Regions from separate parts of the Zhaonella formicivorans genome, predicted to be linked through region 1. Evidence: riboswitches for the same ligand, from Rfam matches in the RefSeq annotation. Region 1 holds a riboswitch; the other holds the start of a gene.
What was found. A riboswitch is a leader RNA that binds a small molecule or an ion and turns the genes downstream of it on or off. The one in region 1 is predicted to bind FMN.

Region 1 (5,625 bases):
TTAAAGCTGAAAGTATACGACGGCAGGATCATCGGCGTGGCCAAAGATACTGCAGGTTCCAACTTAGGCCATCTCTGCGTCAAAGGGCAGTTCGGCTGGGATTTTGTGCATTCCCCCGACCGCTTGACCCAGCCTCTGATCAAAAAAGACGGGGAGTTCCGCCCTGCCACCTGGGATGAAGCCCTTGATTATGTGGCAGCACGCTTTAAAACGATTAAAGATACCTATGGCGGACAGGCCTTTGCCGGCTTAAGCTCCGCCAAATGCACCAATGAAGAAAACTACCTGATGCAGAAGCTGATGAGGAGTGTGCTGGACACCAATAATATCGACCATTGTGCCCGTCTCTGACACAGCTCCACTGTGGCCGGTCTGGCCACCGCTTTCGGCAGTGGGGCAATGACTAATTCCATCAACGAACTGTTGGAAACAGAAGTAATTCTCTTGATCGGCGCCAACACCACCGAAGCCCATCCCGTAACCGGTTACCGCATCAAGCAGGTGGTTAAAGACGGCGCCAAGCTGATTGTGGTTGACCCGAGAAAAATCGAGCTCACCAGGTACGCGGACCTTTGGCTGCGCCTGAAGCCCGGTTCCAATGTAGCGCTGCTCAACGGCTTGGCCCATATCATCCTAAAGGAGGATTTGTGGGATAAAGAATTTGTCCAGGAACGGAGCGAAGGTTTTGAAGAATGGGTTAAAGGGATTGAAGAGTATACCCCGGAGAGGGTGGCGGAAATCACCGGGGTGGATCCTGAGCTGCTGGTTCAGGCTGCCCGGATGTACGCTTCCGCCCAGCGGGCCACCATCGTTTATGCCATGGGCATTACCCAGCACACCTCGGGCACCGATAACGTGTTTGCGCTGGCCAATCTGGCTGTGCTCACCGGAAATGTGGGCCGGTCCGGTACCGGGGTAGATCCGCTGCGGGGCCAAAACAATGTACAGGGTGCCTGCGATATGGGGGCACTGCCTGATTACTACCCTTCCTACCAACCGGTAAGTGAAGAGGCAAACCGCAGAAAATTTGCCGAGTACTGGGATGCCGAGCTCCCAGGTGAGCGGGGCCTGACAGTTACCGAGATGTTTGAGGCAGCTTATGAAGGCAGCATCAAGTGCATGTATATCATCGGAGAAAACCCAATGCTCTCGGACCCCGATGGCAATCATGTCCGGGCGGCGATGGAAAACCTGGAATTCCTGGTAGTGCAGGATATTTTCTTAACGGACACTGCTAAACTTGCCCATGTGGTGCTGCCGGCTGCCAGCTTTGCTGAGAAAGAGGGTACATTTACCAATACGGAACGGCGGATTCAGAGGGTGCGCAAAGCTGTTGAGCCACCGGGGGAAGCAAAGGCCGACTGGGAAATAATCATGGCGCTGGCTAACAGGCTGGGTGCGCCTTGGCAGTACCGAAACCCGGAAGAAATCATGGCTGAAATAGCCAGGGTAGCGCCCCATTACGGAGGAATTACCTACCCCAGGCTGGAAGAACATGGCCTGCAGTGGCCCTGTCCTACGGAGGACCACCCGGGGACCCGGTATTTGCACCGCGACAAATTTGCCAGGGGCAAAGGCAAGTTCCACGTGGTACGGTACCGGAATCCCGCGGAAGAACCGGACAGCCAGTACCCTCTGAACCTCATAACCGGCAGGATGTTGTACCATTTCCATACCGGCAGCATGAGCCGTCGTTCCAAAGGTATCGGCGAACTGCACTCCCACGAACTGGCTATGATGAGCCCGGAGGATGCCAGGGCTTATGGCATTAAAGATGGCGATACCATTGAAGTTGAGTCCCGCCGGGGTAAAGTAAGAAGTACGGTACAGGTTACCGACCACGTACCCCCGGGAAATATCTTTATGACTTTTCACTTTGCCGAAACGCCGACTAACCTTTTAACCAACTCAGCCACCGATCCGGTTTGTAAAATACCGGAACTAAAAGTATGTGCGGTGAAGGTCAGTAAGGTTTAAAAAGGGTGAAAGACAGCCTTTTATGGTTGTCTCTCGCCCTTTTTATTAGCGTTGATCTGTAATTTTATAAAGTAACCGGTTATAACTTTTTTTAATAGATTAAACTATACAATTTAATGTTAAATTGAGCAAATTTTACTTTCCTTAGCAGCCCATGCGGAGTATAATTTAGCTTAAATATTCGTAAAATTTTAAAAATATTCCATGGCAACAGGGTGCCTTTGCTATGAAGACAATTAGACTGAAATTCAAGTAACCGTTGGGATACGGTATACAATGCTATTTTTTTAATAATTGGTTTTTTGTAGCCGGGTTAATCCCGAACAAGTTTAACAAGGAAAGGAGTAAGTTGTATGGCATATGCGATTCATACCTTAAGGGAAAAAATTCGTTGGGGGAAATTTATTGTTACTGTGGAATTGGAGCCGCCGAAAAGCGCTGAGCCCATACCGACGTTGGAAGCCGCCAGCTCAATCCGCAATTATGTGGATGCTATTAACATTGCGGATAACCCCATGGCAACTTTACGCATGAGTCCCATTGCTTTGGCCCATATCCTGCAGCAAGATCTGGGTATAGAGGCTGTATTTCACATGAGCTGCCGGGATCGGAATAGTATAGGGATTCAGTCCGAACTTCTGGGGGCTGCCGCTCTTGGAGTGCGCAACATCTTGGTCATTACCGGGGACCCCTCCGATAAGGGCGATCACCCCCATGCTAAAGATGTATTTGAGATGGACTCCATCGGTTTGATTAAGACGGCCTCTGCCTTAAACCAAGGTAGGGACTTGAGCGGCAAAAAATTATTAGCAGCCCCCACCTTTTTTATTGGAGCCGGTGCCAACCCTGGTGCCGATAATTTGGCTCAAGAGCTTGAAAAATTAAAACGAAAAGTTGACGCAGGGGTTAATTTTATCCAGACCCAGCCGGTTTTTGATTTGGAAACTGCCGAACGATTTTTGGAAGTAACCCATTCTTTCAATCTACCTATCCTTTTTGGATTATTACCGCTTAAAAGCTACAAATTTGCTTGTTACTTTAATGAGAAAGTTCCAGGGATCAAGATTAAGCCGGAGGTGTTAAAGAGGATAGAAGCCGGCGGTCGCCAGGAAGGGATTGCGATAGCCCGAGAGTTGTACGAGGAACTGCAGCGATTTGCCCACGGCGTTCATATCTTCCCCATCGGTGAAGTAGAACTGGTTAAGGAAATCGTCAGGGTACCGGCTATTGGACAACAATCCTTTTTTTCACAGAAGGTTATAGGCAACTAAATTATGGAAATTGCAGCCGGCTCTTGCATCTTGCAGTATAAAAAGTTAATATTGGTATAGAATAACGTACAGCAGAATACCTTCAGGGGTTGGTGAGAGGCGACTGCCTCAATTCCACACCGGCGGTGATGCTTAAAAAGCTAAGCCCGCGAGCCGCAAGGCTGATTCGGGGAGGTTCCGAAGCCGACAGTAAAGTCTGGATGGGAGAAGGATTGAGAAGCTTAAGCTGTTGAAGCTTGTTTTAGTTTATCACCCCTGGGTTTCCTATCCGGGGGTTTTAAATTTTTATGATTAGCCCAAATTAATACTGCCTTAAAAATTGTTAACCATAGCACCCGCTGTTCCGTGAAAGTTAGCTAAGAACGTCAATCTGCCTTGCCTTTAGCTTCCAGCAAAACTCACTAATATCCAGACACGGGAAAAGATGCTTTACATGCAGAAAGTGGGTGCAACAGGACATATACTCTACAGATATTTTCAGGATTGCTAATGGCTGATAGCTGACGGCTGATGGCCGTTGGCTCAAGTCATCATGATGCTTGAGCAAGGAGGCGAAATTTTGGACCATCGTACTTTAATGGCCAGGGCCTTAGAACTGGCTGCCCTGGCGAAAGGCAGGACAAGCCCTAATCCTATGGTAGGCGCCGTAGTGGTTAAGGAGGGGAGGATCATTGCCGAAGGCTACCATCAAAAAGCAGGTACGTCTCATGCTGAGGTAATTGCCCTTGAGCAGGCAGGACCTGCCGCCCGGGATGCAACCCTCTATGTAACTTTAGAGCCGTGCAGCCATTATGGCCGGACCCCGCCCTGCGTCAACAAAATAATTGCAGCCGGGGTAAAAGAAGCAGTGGTTGCTATGACCGATCCGAACCCCCTGGTTAACGGGCGGGGGATAAAAATGCTGCGGGAAGCTGGAATTAAGGTTATTGTGGGCGTTTTGCAAAAAGAGGCGGAAAAACTTAATGAGGTATTTATCAAGTACATCACCACCGGGAGGCCTTTTGTTGCCCTCAAATGGGCCATGACTTTGGACGGCAAAATAGCCACTGTTGCAGGAGATGCTAAATGGATTAGCAATGAAGTTTCCCGAGCATATGTCCATACTTTGCGGGATGAGACCGATGCTATTTTAGTAGGCATTAATACTGTCTTAAGCGATAACCCTAGCCTAAATACCAGATTGCCCGGGAAAAAAGGCAAGGATCCAATCCGGGTAATTCTTGACAGCCGCTTGCGGGTTCCCTTGAATTCCAATGTCGTAAATCTGGATTCTCCGGCCCCTACTATAATTTGTTGTGCTGAAAATGCGGACAAGGAAAAAATCAGCAGACTGGAAGAAAAAGGGGTACTGGTCTGGCAGCTGCCCAGTTCCGCGGGACTCTTGGACCTGTCCTGTTTACTTGACCGCTTGGGAGCAAAAGAAGTTACGAGCTTGTTGGTGGAAGGGGGAGGTACTGTTATCGAGTCCTACCTGCGGCAAAGATTGGCTGATAAACTATACTGTTTTATTGCCCCGAAAATTGTCGGCGGACAACAGGCTAAAACGCCGGTGGAAGGCAGGGGAGTCCAATCTATGGCGGAAGCTTACCGGTTGGCAGAGTTAAATTGCGAGAACATGGCCGGCGACTTGCTGGTTACCGGCTACTTTAGAAAGTGAGTGACCAAAAATGTTTACCGGAATTATAGAAGAGCTGGGGACAGTGCTGGAAGCAAAGAGATTACAGTCGAAAAACTATCTCAGAATACAAGCATCGCTGGTGTTAGAGGGAACAAAGCTGGGAGACAGCATCGCGGTCAATGGCGTTTGCCTGACGGTAGTATCTTTGGATAAATCCTCCTTCACCGTTGATGTAATGCCTGAAACCTACCGCAAAACCACTTTGGAGAAGCTGTCACCAGGCGATAAGGTCAATTTGGAGCGGGCCATGTCAGCCCAAGGCAGGTTTGGCGGCCATTTTGTCAGCGGGCATGTGGACAGCACGGGAGAAATCCTGACTATAGCCCGGGAGGAGAATGCTGTACTGCTTGAAATCGGCGCTCCGCCTTCCACCATGCGCTACATTGTGGAGAAAGGCTCCATTGCTGTTGAGGGGATCAGTTTGACAGTGGCCAAAGTAGACGAAAAGAGCTTTTGGTTGTCTTTGATTCCCCATACTTATGCCCTTACTAATTTGCAATATAAAAGGAAAGGCAGCCAACTCAACCTGGAAACCGACATGTTAGCCAAGTATATCGAGAAATTCACCTTGTTAAACCGTGAAGTGCAGCCCAAACGCAAATTAACTCTGAGCTATTTGCAGGAACTAGGCTTCTAAGGAGGAAACAAAATGCTGAATTCAATTGATGAGATTATAGCAGATATCAAGCAGGGCAAAAT
Region 2 (5,625 bases), 1.7 Mb from region 1:
TATTATGTTTGGGCTGAGGACGTCACTTACGAATGTTCCCTACGGGGTCGTTACCGTCTAAAAATGCAGGATTTTTTGCCCGGAGACAGAGTAAAAATTTTACTGGTTGAAGGGCAAAATAAAGGAGTAATTGAAGAAGTGCTGCCCAGGCAGACTGAACTTGTGCGCCCACCCGTAGCCAACGTCACCCAGGTTGTAATTGTGATGGCTTTACAGAGCCCTGACCCGGATTTGGTTTTATTGGACAGGCTTTTAATTTTAGCTCAAGAAGCAGGGATTCGCCCGGTAATTAGCTTTAACAAACTGGATCTGGCTCCGGAGGAAGTTGTAGCAGATTTAAACAACCTGTATACCGGGTTAGGTTATAAAGTTATTTTAACCAGCGCTAAAAAGGGAATAGGCATTATAGAATTAAAGCAGGAATTGCAGGGGGAAGTTACTGTATTTGCAGGGCCTTCCGGGGCTGGCAAATCGAGCTTGCTAAATGCCGTACAGCCTGGACTGCAATTAAAGACGGGCGAAGTAGGGGAGAAGAGCCGGCGCGGTAAACATACCACCCGGCATGTGGCGCTTATGCCCATGGAAAACGGCGGCTTTGTTGCTGATGCACCGGGCTTTAGCCGCCTGTACTTGCCGGAATTAAAACGGGAAGAACTTGCTTTTTATTTTCCTGACTTTGCCTGCTTCCGGAATATGTGTAAGTTTAATACATGTTTGCATCACAGCGAACCTCAGTGCGCCGTCAGGGCGGCATTGGATAAAGGTTTAATTGACCCCAGGCGGTATGAGCATTATATAGCTTTTTTACAAGAAGTAATTGCTAAAGAGAGGAGTTTTTAACCGTGATTCGGCTTGCACCGTCGCTTTTGGCTGCCGACTTTAGCTCTTTAGGCACAGAGGTTTCTAAGGCCGAGCAGGCAGGGGTGGAACTGTTGCATCTTGATATTATGGATGGTCATTTTGTGCCTAACATTACTTTCGGTCCGGACTTGGTCAAAGTCTTGCGCTCGAAAAGCAAGCTGCTTTTTGATGTGCATTTGATGATCGCCGAACCCGATCGCTATATCCCCGCTTTCGCCAGAGCAGGAGCGGATTTTATCTCCGTGCATGTGGAAACATGCCTGCATTTGCACCGGACCTTACAAAATATTCGGGAGCAGGGCGTGAAAGCAGCTGTGGCTTTAAATCCGGCAACGCCTCTTTCCACAATCGAATACGTTTTATCTGAAGTGGAAATGGTGTTGCTGATGACAGTTAACCCCGGTTTCGGCGGTCAGCAGTTTATTAAAGCCGTGCTGCCCAAAATTGCGGAATTGCGTAAAATCATTGACAGCAAAGGTTTATCCGTAGATATCGAGGTTGACGGAGGAATTAATGCGGAAACCGCACCTCTGGCTGTCCAGGCTGGAGCTAATATTCTGGTGGCGGGTTCTGCTATTTTCGGTCAGCCGGATGTGTCTCTGGCCGCTAAGACACTGCGGGACAGCATAGCTGGCATTTAGCAATTTGCTACTTGACTTAGGAAAAGTCCCAGTGCTAAAATATGCTTGAATTTAATAGGTGATCCTTCGGGGAGAGGTGTAATTCCTTACCGGCGGTTAAAGCCCGCGAGCCAAATGGTTGATCCGGTGTAATTCCGGAGCCGACAGTTAAAGTCTGGATGGGAGAAGGTGATGAGAAGATGCAGTTTGCTTGTATTGAACTACCCGTTGGATTACCGGCGGGTTTTTTAATTTTTCTTTATCCTAATATATCAGAGGTGAAAGCTGTGTCAACAAAAAAGCTAGTACGCGTGTCATTGCTTGCTCTTATCGGCTTTCTGCTAATGTTTAGCATTGAATTTCCTTTGCCGTTTTTTCCGCCGTATTTAAAATACGATCCCAGTGAAGTTCCAGGATTAATTGCGGCTTTTGCCTGGGGTCCCTGGACCGGTGTGTTGGTGGAATTTTTGAAGACATTTTTGTTTTTTGTTTCCGGTAAATCGACTGCAGGTATTATTGGGGTGGGGGCCGCTTTCATAGCCGGAGGAAGTTTTGTGCTGGTGGCTGGTTCCATCTACGAACGAATGAAAACTAAAACGGGAGCCGTTGTTTCACTGCTGGCCGGTTCGCTGGCGATGACTTTGGTTATGACAGTGGCTAACTACTTTGTGCTCCTGCCGCTGTGGGGCGTACCGTCCAATGAAGTGCTGCCGTTAATAACTTCGGCTATTATACCTTTTAACCTGGTTAAAGCGCTTTTTAGTTCGTTAGCTACATTTGTAATTTACAAAAGGGTACACTATTGGTTGGAAGTACCGGTAGCCCGTTTAGCCAAACATAAGGAAAAGGAACAGGAGTTGTAAACTATGAAAGTCGGTATAATCAGCGATACCCATGGTGTCGTATTGCCTTGGAAACGGGTATTGGGTCAAATTTTCCGTGATGTGGAAGTTATTCTACATGCAGGCGATGTGCTCTATCACGGTCCCCGTAATCCGGTCTTGGAAGGGTATGCTCCCCAGGAGCTGGCGATAGCGCTGAATGAGTGTCCCGTGCCAGTGCTGATTGCCAGGGGAAATTGCGATGCCGAAGTGGATCAGATGTTGTTAAACATACCCCTCGCAGCCCCTTATCTTTTTACGGTGTTGAATGGTAAGAGAGTATTGGTACATCATGGTCATTCCCTGCAAAATGATGAAATGGAAGAGCTTACCCGGCGTTGGGACATTGACCTATGTATTTCCGGTCATACTCATGTTGCCGCGATTGAAAAAAAGAATGGCACTGTTTATTTCAATCCCGGCAGTTGCTCATTGCCCAAAGGCGCAGGTGTACCCAGCGTGGGTCTCTGGGACAACGACAGGCTGCTGCTTATCTGTAGCGATACCGGCAGGGTTTTGGACGAACATCCTTTGTAATAGTATAAACTAAAAGACTTGGGCGATGTATTTAACTCCCAAGTCTTTTTATGTTGTTGCTGAATATGCTATATTACGTTAAAGATTTACGCTTTTTACTACTTGGTTAGAGCGTTCCTTGAATGGGTAACCTACAAGCAATATAGCTTTAAGTTGCGCAAGCCTTTGGCTGGCCTGCAAGCAAATCGCCAAGTGTTCCCGGTTTGTCAGAAACTTGTTAAATTGCGCGCTCTACTTTGCCGGAACGCAAGCAACGGGTACAAACAACAATTCTTTTCGGGCTACCGTCAACTATGGCTTTTACCTTTTGCAGGTTGGGAGACCATGTCCTTTTTGTTTTAATGTTGGAGTGGCTGGCCTGGTTTCCCGTAACTACTCCTTTGCCACAAATATTGCACTTAGCCATTTTTCCACCTCCTTATAAAAAGCCAAAGGCTATTAATCCTAAATCAAAACCTTTACTAATTTTAGCAAAAAGCAAAATCTTTAGCAAGAAATTTTAAAAAAGGGAAAAAAGTTTCCGGCATAGCAGGGATTAAAACAGTTTATGTTGAATTTAAGCGAAAATAGGCATATACTTTTTATCTAAGCTGCAAAATTTAATAACGGGGGGTTAGCGATGATTAGCAAGGAAATGTCGCTCCTTGAACTGCTACAGGCCTATCCCCAGTCCAGGGAAATTTTGGAAAAGCATGGTATGGCGTGCCTCCGCTGCATGGGTGCTGCTGACGAAACGATTGAAAACGGCGCCCGTATGCATGGCATCAATGTAGAGGCATTACTGGCCGATTTAAACAAATTAGTGCAAAAGAACTGATTTTACCATGCAGGGATGAGTCCCTGCTTTTTTGGCAAATCAGGCAGTAGATCGACTTTCCGACTTGTATAAGGGTACACTAGAAAAGCAACAGTTTTTCCTCCTGTTTAAAGTTGCTGCAAAGTTTGTTTTGTTGTCTTTATCCGATCATTAACCCGTAGAGAGGAGGCATAATGGTTTGGCTAACACTTTAGAAACCCAGTATGGTAAAGTTTCGATTTCCAAGGAAGTAATAGCAACTCTTGCAGGGTACGCTGCTGCAGAGTGCTATGGGCTGGTGGGCATGGCTTCCCAGAAATTACAAGACGGGTTATTTGAACTTCTAGGCAGAGAAGCGACGGGAAAAGGTATCCAGGTTAACATAGTAGATAACCGGGTAAGCATTGATGTCTATATTGTGGTGGGGTACGGCACTAAAATCAATGAGGTAGCCCATAACGTTATGGAAAAAGTGCATTATACCGTACAAAGGCTAACGGGTATACCCATTGAAAAGGTAAATATAATTGTACAAGGGGTCAAAGTTATAGATTGAGGAGGTTTCTGGGATTGCAATATAAGTATCTGGACGCCCTCCGGCTGCAGAAAATGTTTTTGGCCGGGTCACAAAACCTGGCAGCCAATAAAGATATAGTTGATGCCTTAAATGTTTTCCCCGTGCCCGATGGCGACACGGGGACTAATATGAGTTTGACTCTTTTGGCAGCTGTACGGGAAGTTGAAAGAATTCAGAATCTAAACATCAAATCTTTGTCGCAGGCTATGGCTACCGGGGCGCTGATGGGAGCAAGGGGCAATTCGGGCGTAATTTTGTCCCAACTTTTCCGGGGATTCAGTCAGGTATTGGAAGGAACTGAACAGGTAGATTCCAAAGCATTGGCTGCCGCTGCTCAAAGTGCAGTTGAGGTAGCCTACAAAGCAGTGATCAAGCCGGTGGAAGGGACAATTCTGACTGTGGCTAAAGCCGCTGCGAAAGGAGCAAAAGAAGCAGCCTCTGCCGGTGGCGATTGTGCCAAGGTAATCTCTGAAGCCCTCAGGTTTGCACAAGCAGCTTTGGAGAGAACACCGCAAATGCTTCCCGCCTTGGCCCAGGCAGGTGTAGTTGATGCAGGCGGGAAAGGTTTATGCTTGATCATTGAGGGAGCTTTAAACGGTCTGCTGGATGAAAATCTAGCTTCCCCGGATTTAGCGGGCGATACTTTGATTACTCTGCCAGGAAAAATTGAAAAAAAAGCTGTTTTCGAGGCCGAAGTCAAGGAATTGGCATTCCGCTATTGCACTGAACTTATTATTAAAGGGAACGGTTTATCCCAGGAGTTAATTCGCCGGGCATTGGAGGGCTGGGGTGACAGTCTGCTGGTTGTTGGAAACGATAATATTACCAAAATCCACATTCATACCAACAACCCCGGCAAAGTCTTGGAATATGCGGTAAGCTTGGGTACTTTACATGATATCAAGATTGACAATATGGAGGAACAGCATCAGGAAAAGCTGCTGCATGGGGACGAGATACCATTAAATGCTGAGGAGATTAAACCATCTAAAGCTGCCGGTATCGTCGCAGTGAGTGTCGGACAGGGTTTAATCGATATTTTAAAAAGCTTAGGCGCTGATGTAGTTGTCTCTGGGGGACAAACTATGAACCCCAGCACGGAAGACCTGGTGGCGGGAATCAAAGAGGTCAACGCCAAGCAGGTGTATGTTTTGCCCAATAATAAGAACATTATACTTGCTGCGGAACAAGCCGCCGAATTGCTGGAAGACATAGAGGTTGTTGTCATTCCCAGCAAAACCTTTCCCCAGGGAATGGCTGCGTTACTTGCTTTTGACCCGGAAGGAACTAAAGAAGATAACCAGGCTAAAATGAATGCTGCGCTGCAAAATGTGCGCTCCGGCGAACTTACAT

Region 2: linked by a shared signal. The riboswitch ahead of EYS13_RS05990 (ECF transporter S component) and the one ahead of ribD (bifunctional diaminohydroxyphosphoribosylaminopyrimidine deaminase/5-amino-6-(5-phosphoribosylamino)uracil reductase RibD) in region 1 are both predicted to bind FMN.

What each region holds. Positions count from the first base shown of each region.
Region 1 is NZ_CP085524.1:2,850,028-2,855,652, forward strand. Features, by position in the region: gene fdhF (formate dehydrogenase subunit alpha) at 1-1,977, shown strand, start outside; gene EYS13_RS13930 (methylenetetrahydrofolate reductase) at 2,331-3,248, shown strand; FMN riboswitch at 3,323-3,464, shown strand; gene ribD (bifunctional diaminohydroxyphosphoribosylaminopyrimidine deaminase/5-amino-6-(5-phosphoribosylamino)uracil reductase RibD) at 3,808-4,905, shown strand; gene ribE (riboflavin synthase) at 4,916-5,563, shown strand; gene EYS13_RS13945 (bifunctional 3,4-dihydroxy-2-butanone-4-phosphate synthase/GTP cyclohydrolase II) at 5,576-5,625, shown strand, end outside.
Region 2 is NZ_CP085524.1:1,197,622-1,203,246, reverse strand. Features, by position in the region: gene rsgA (ribosome small subunit-dependent GTPase A) at 1-840, shown strand, start outside; gene rpe (ribulose-phosphate 3-epimerase) at 843-1,502, shown strand; FMN riboswitch at 1,561-1,676, shown strand; gene EYS13_RS05990 (ECF transporter S component) at 1,769-2,344, shown strand; gene yfcE (phosphodiesterase) at 2,348-2,899, shown strand; gene rpmB (50S ribosomal protein L28) at 3,117-3,305, opposite strand; gene EYS13_RS05975 (DUF1858 domain-containing protein) at 3,519-3,716, shown strand; gene EYS13_RS05970 (Asp23/Gls24 family envelope stress response protein) at 3,895-4,251, shown strand; gene EYS13_RS05965 (DAK2 domain-containing protein) at 4,266-5,625, shown strand, end outside.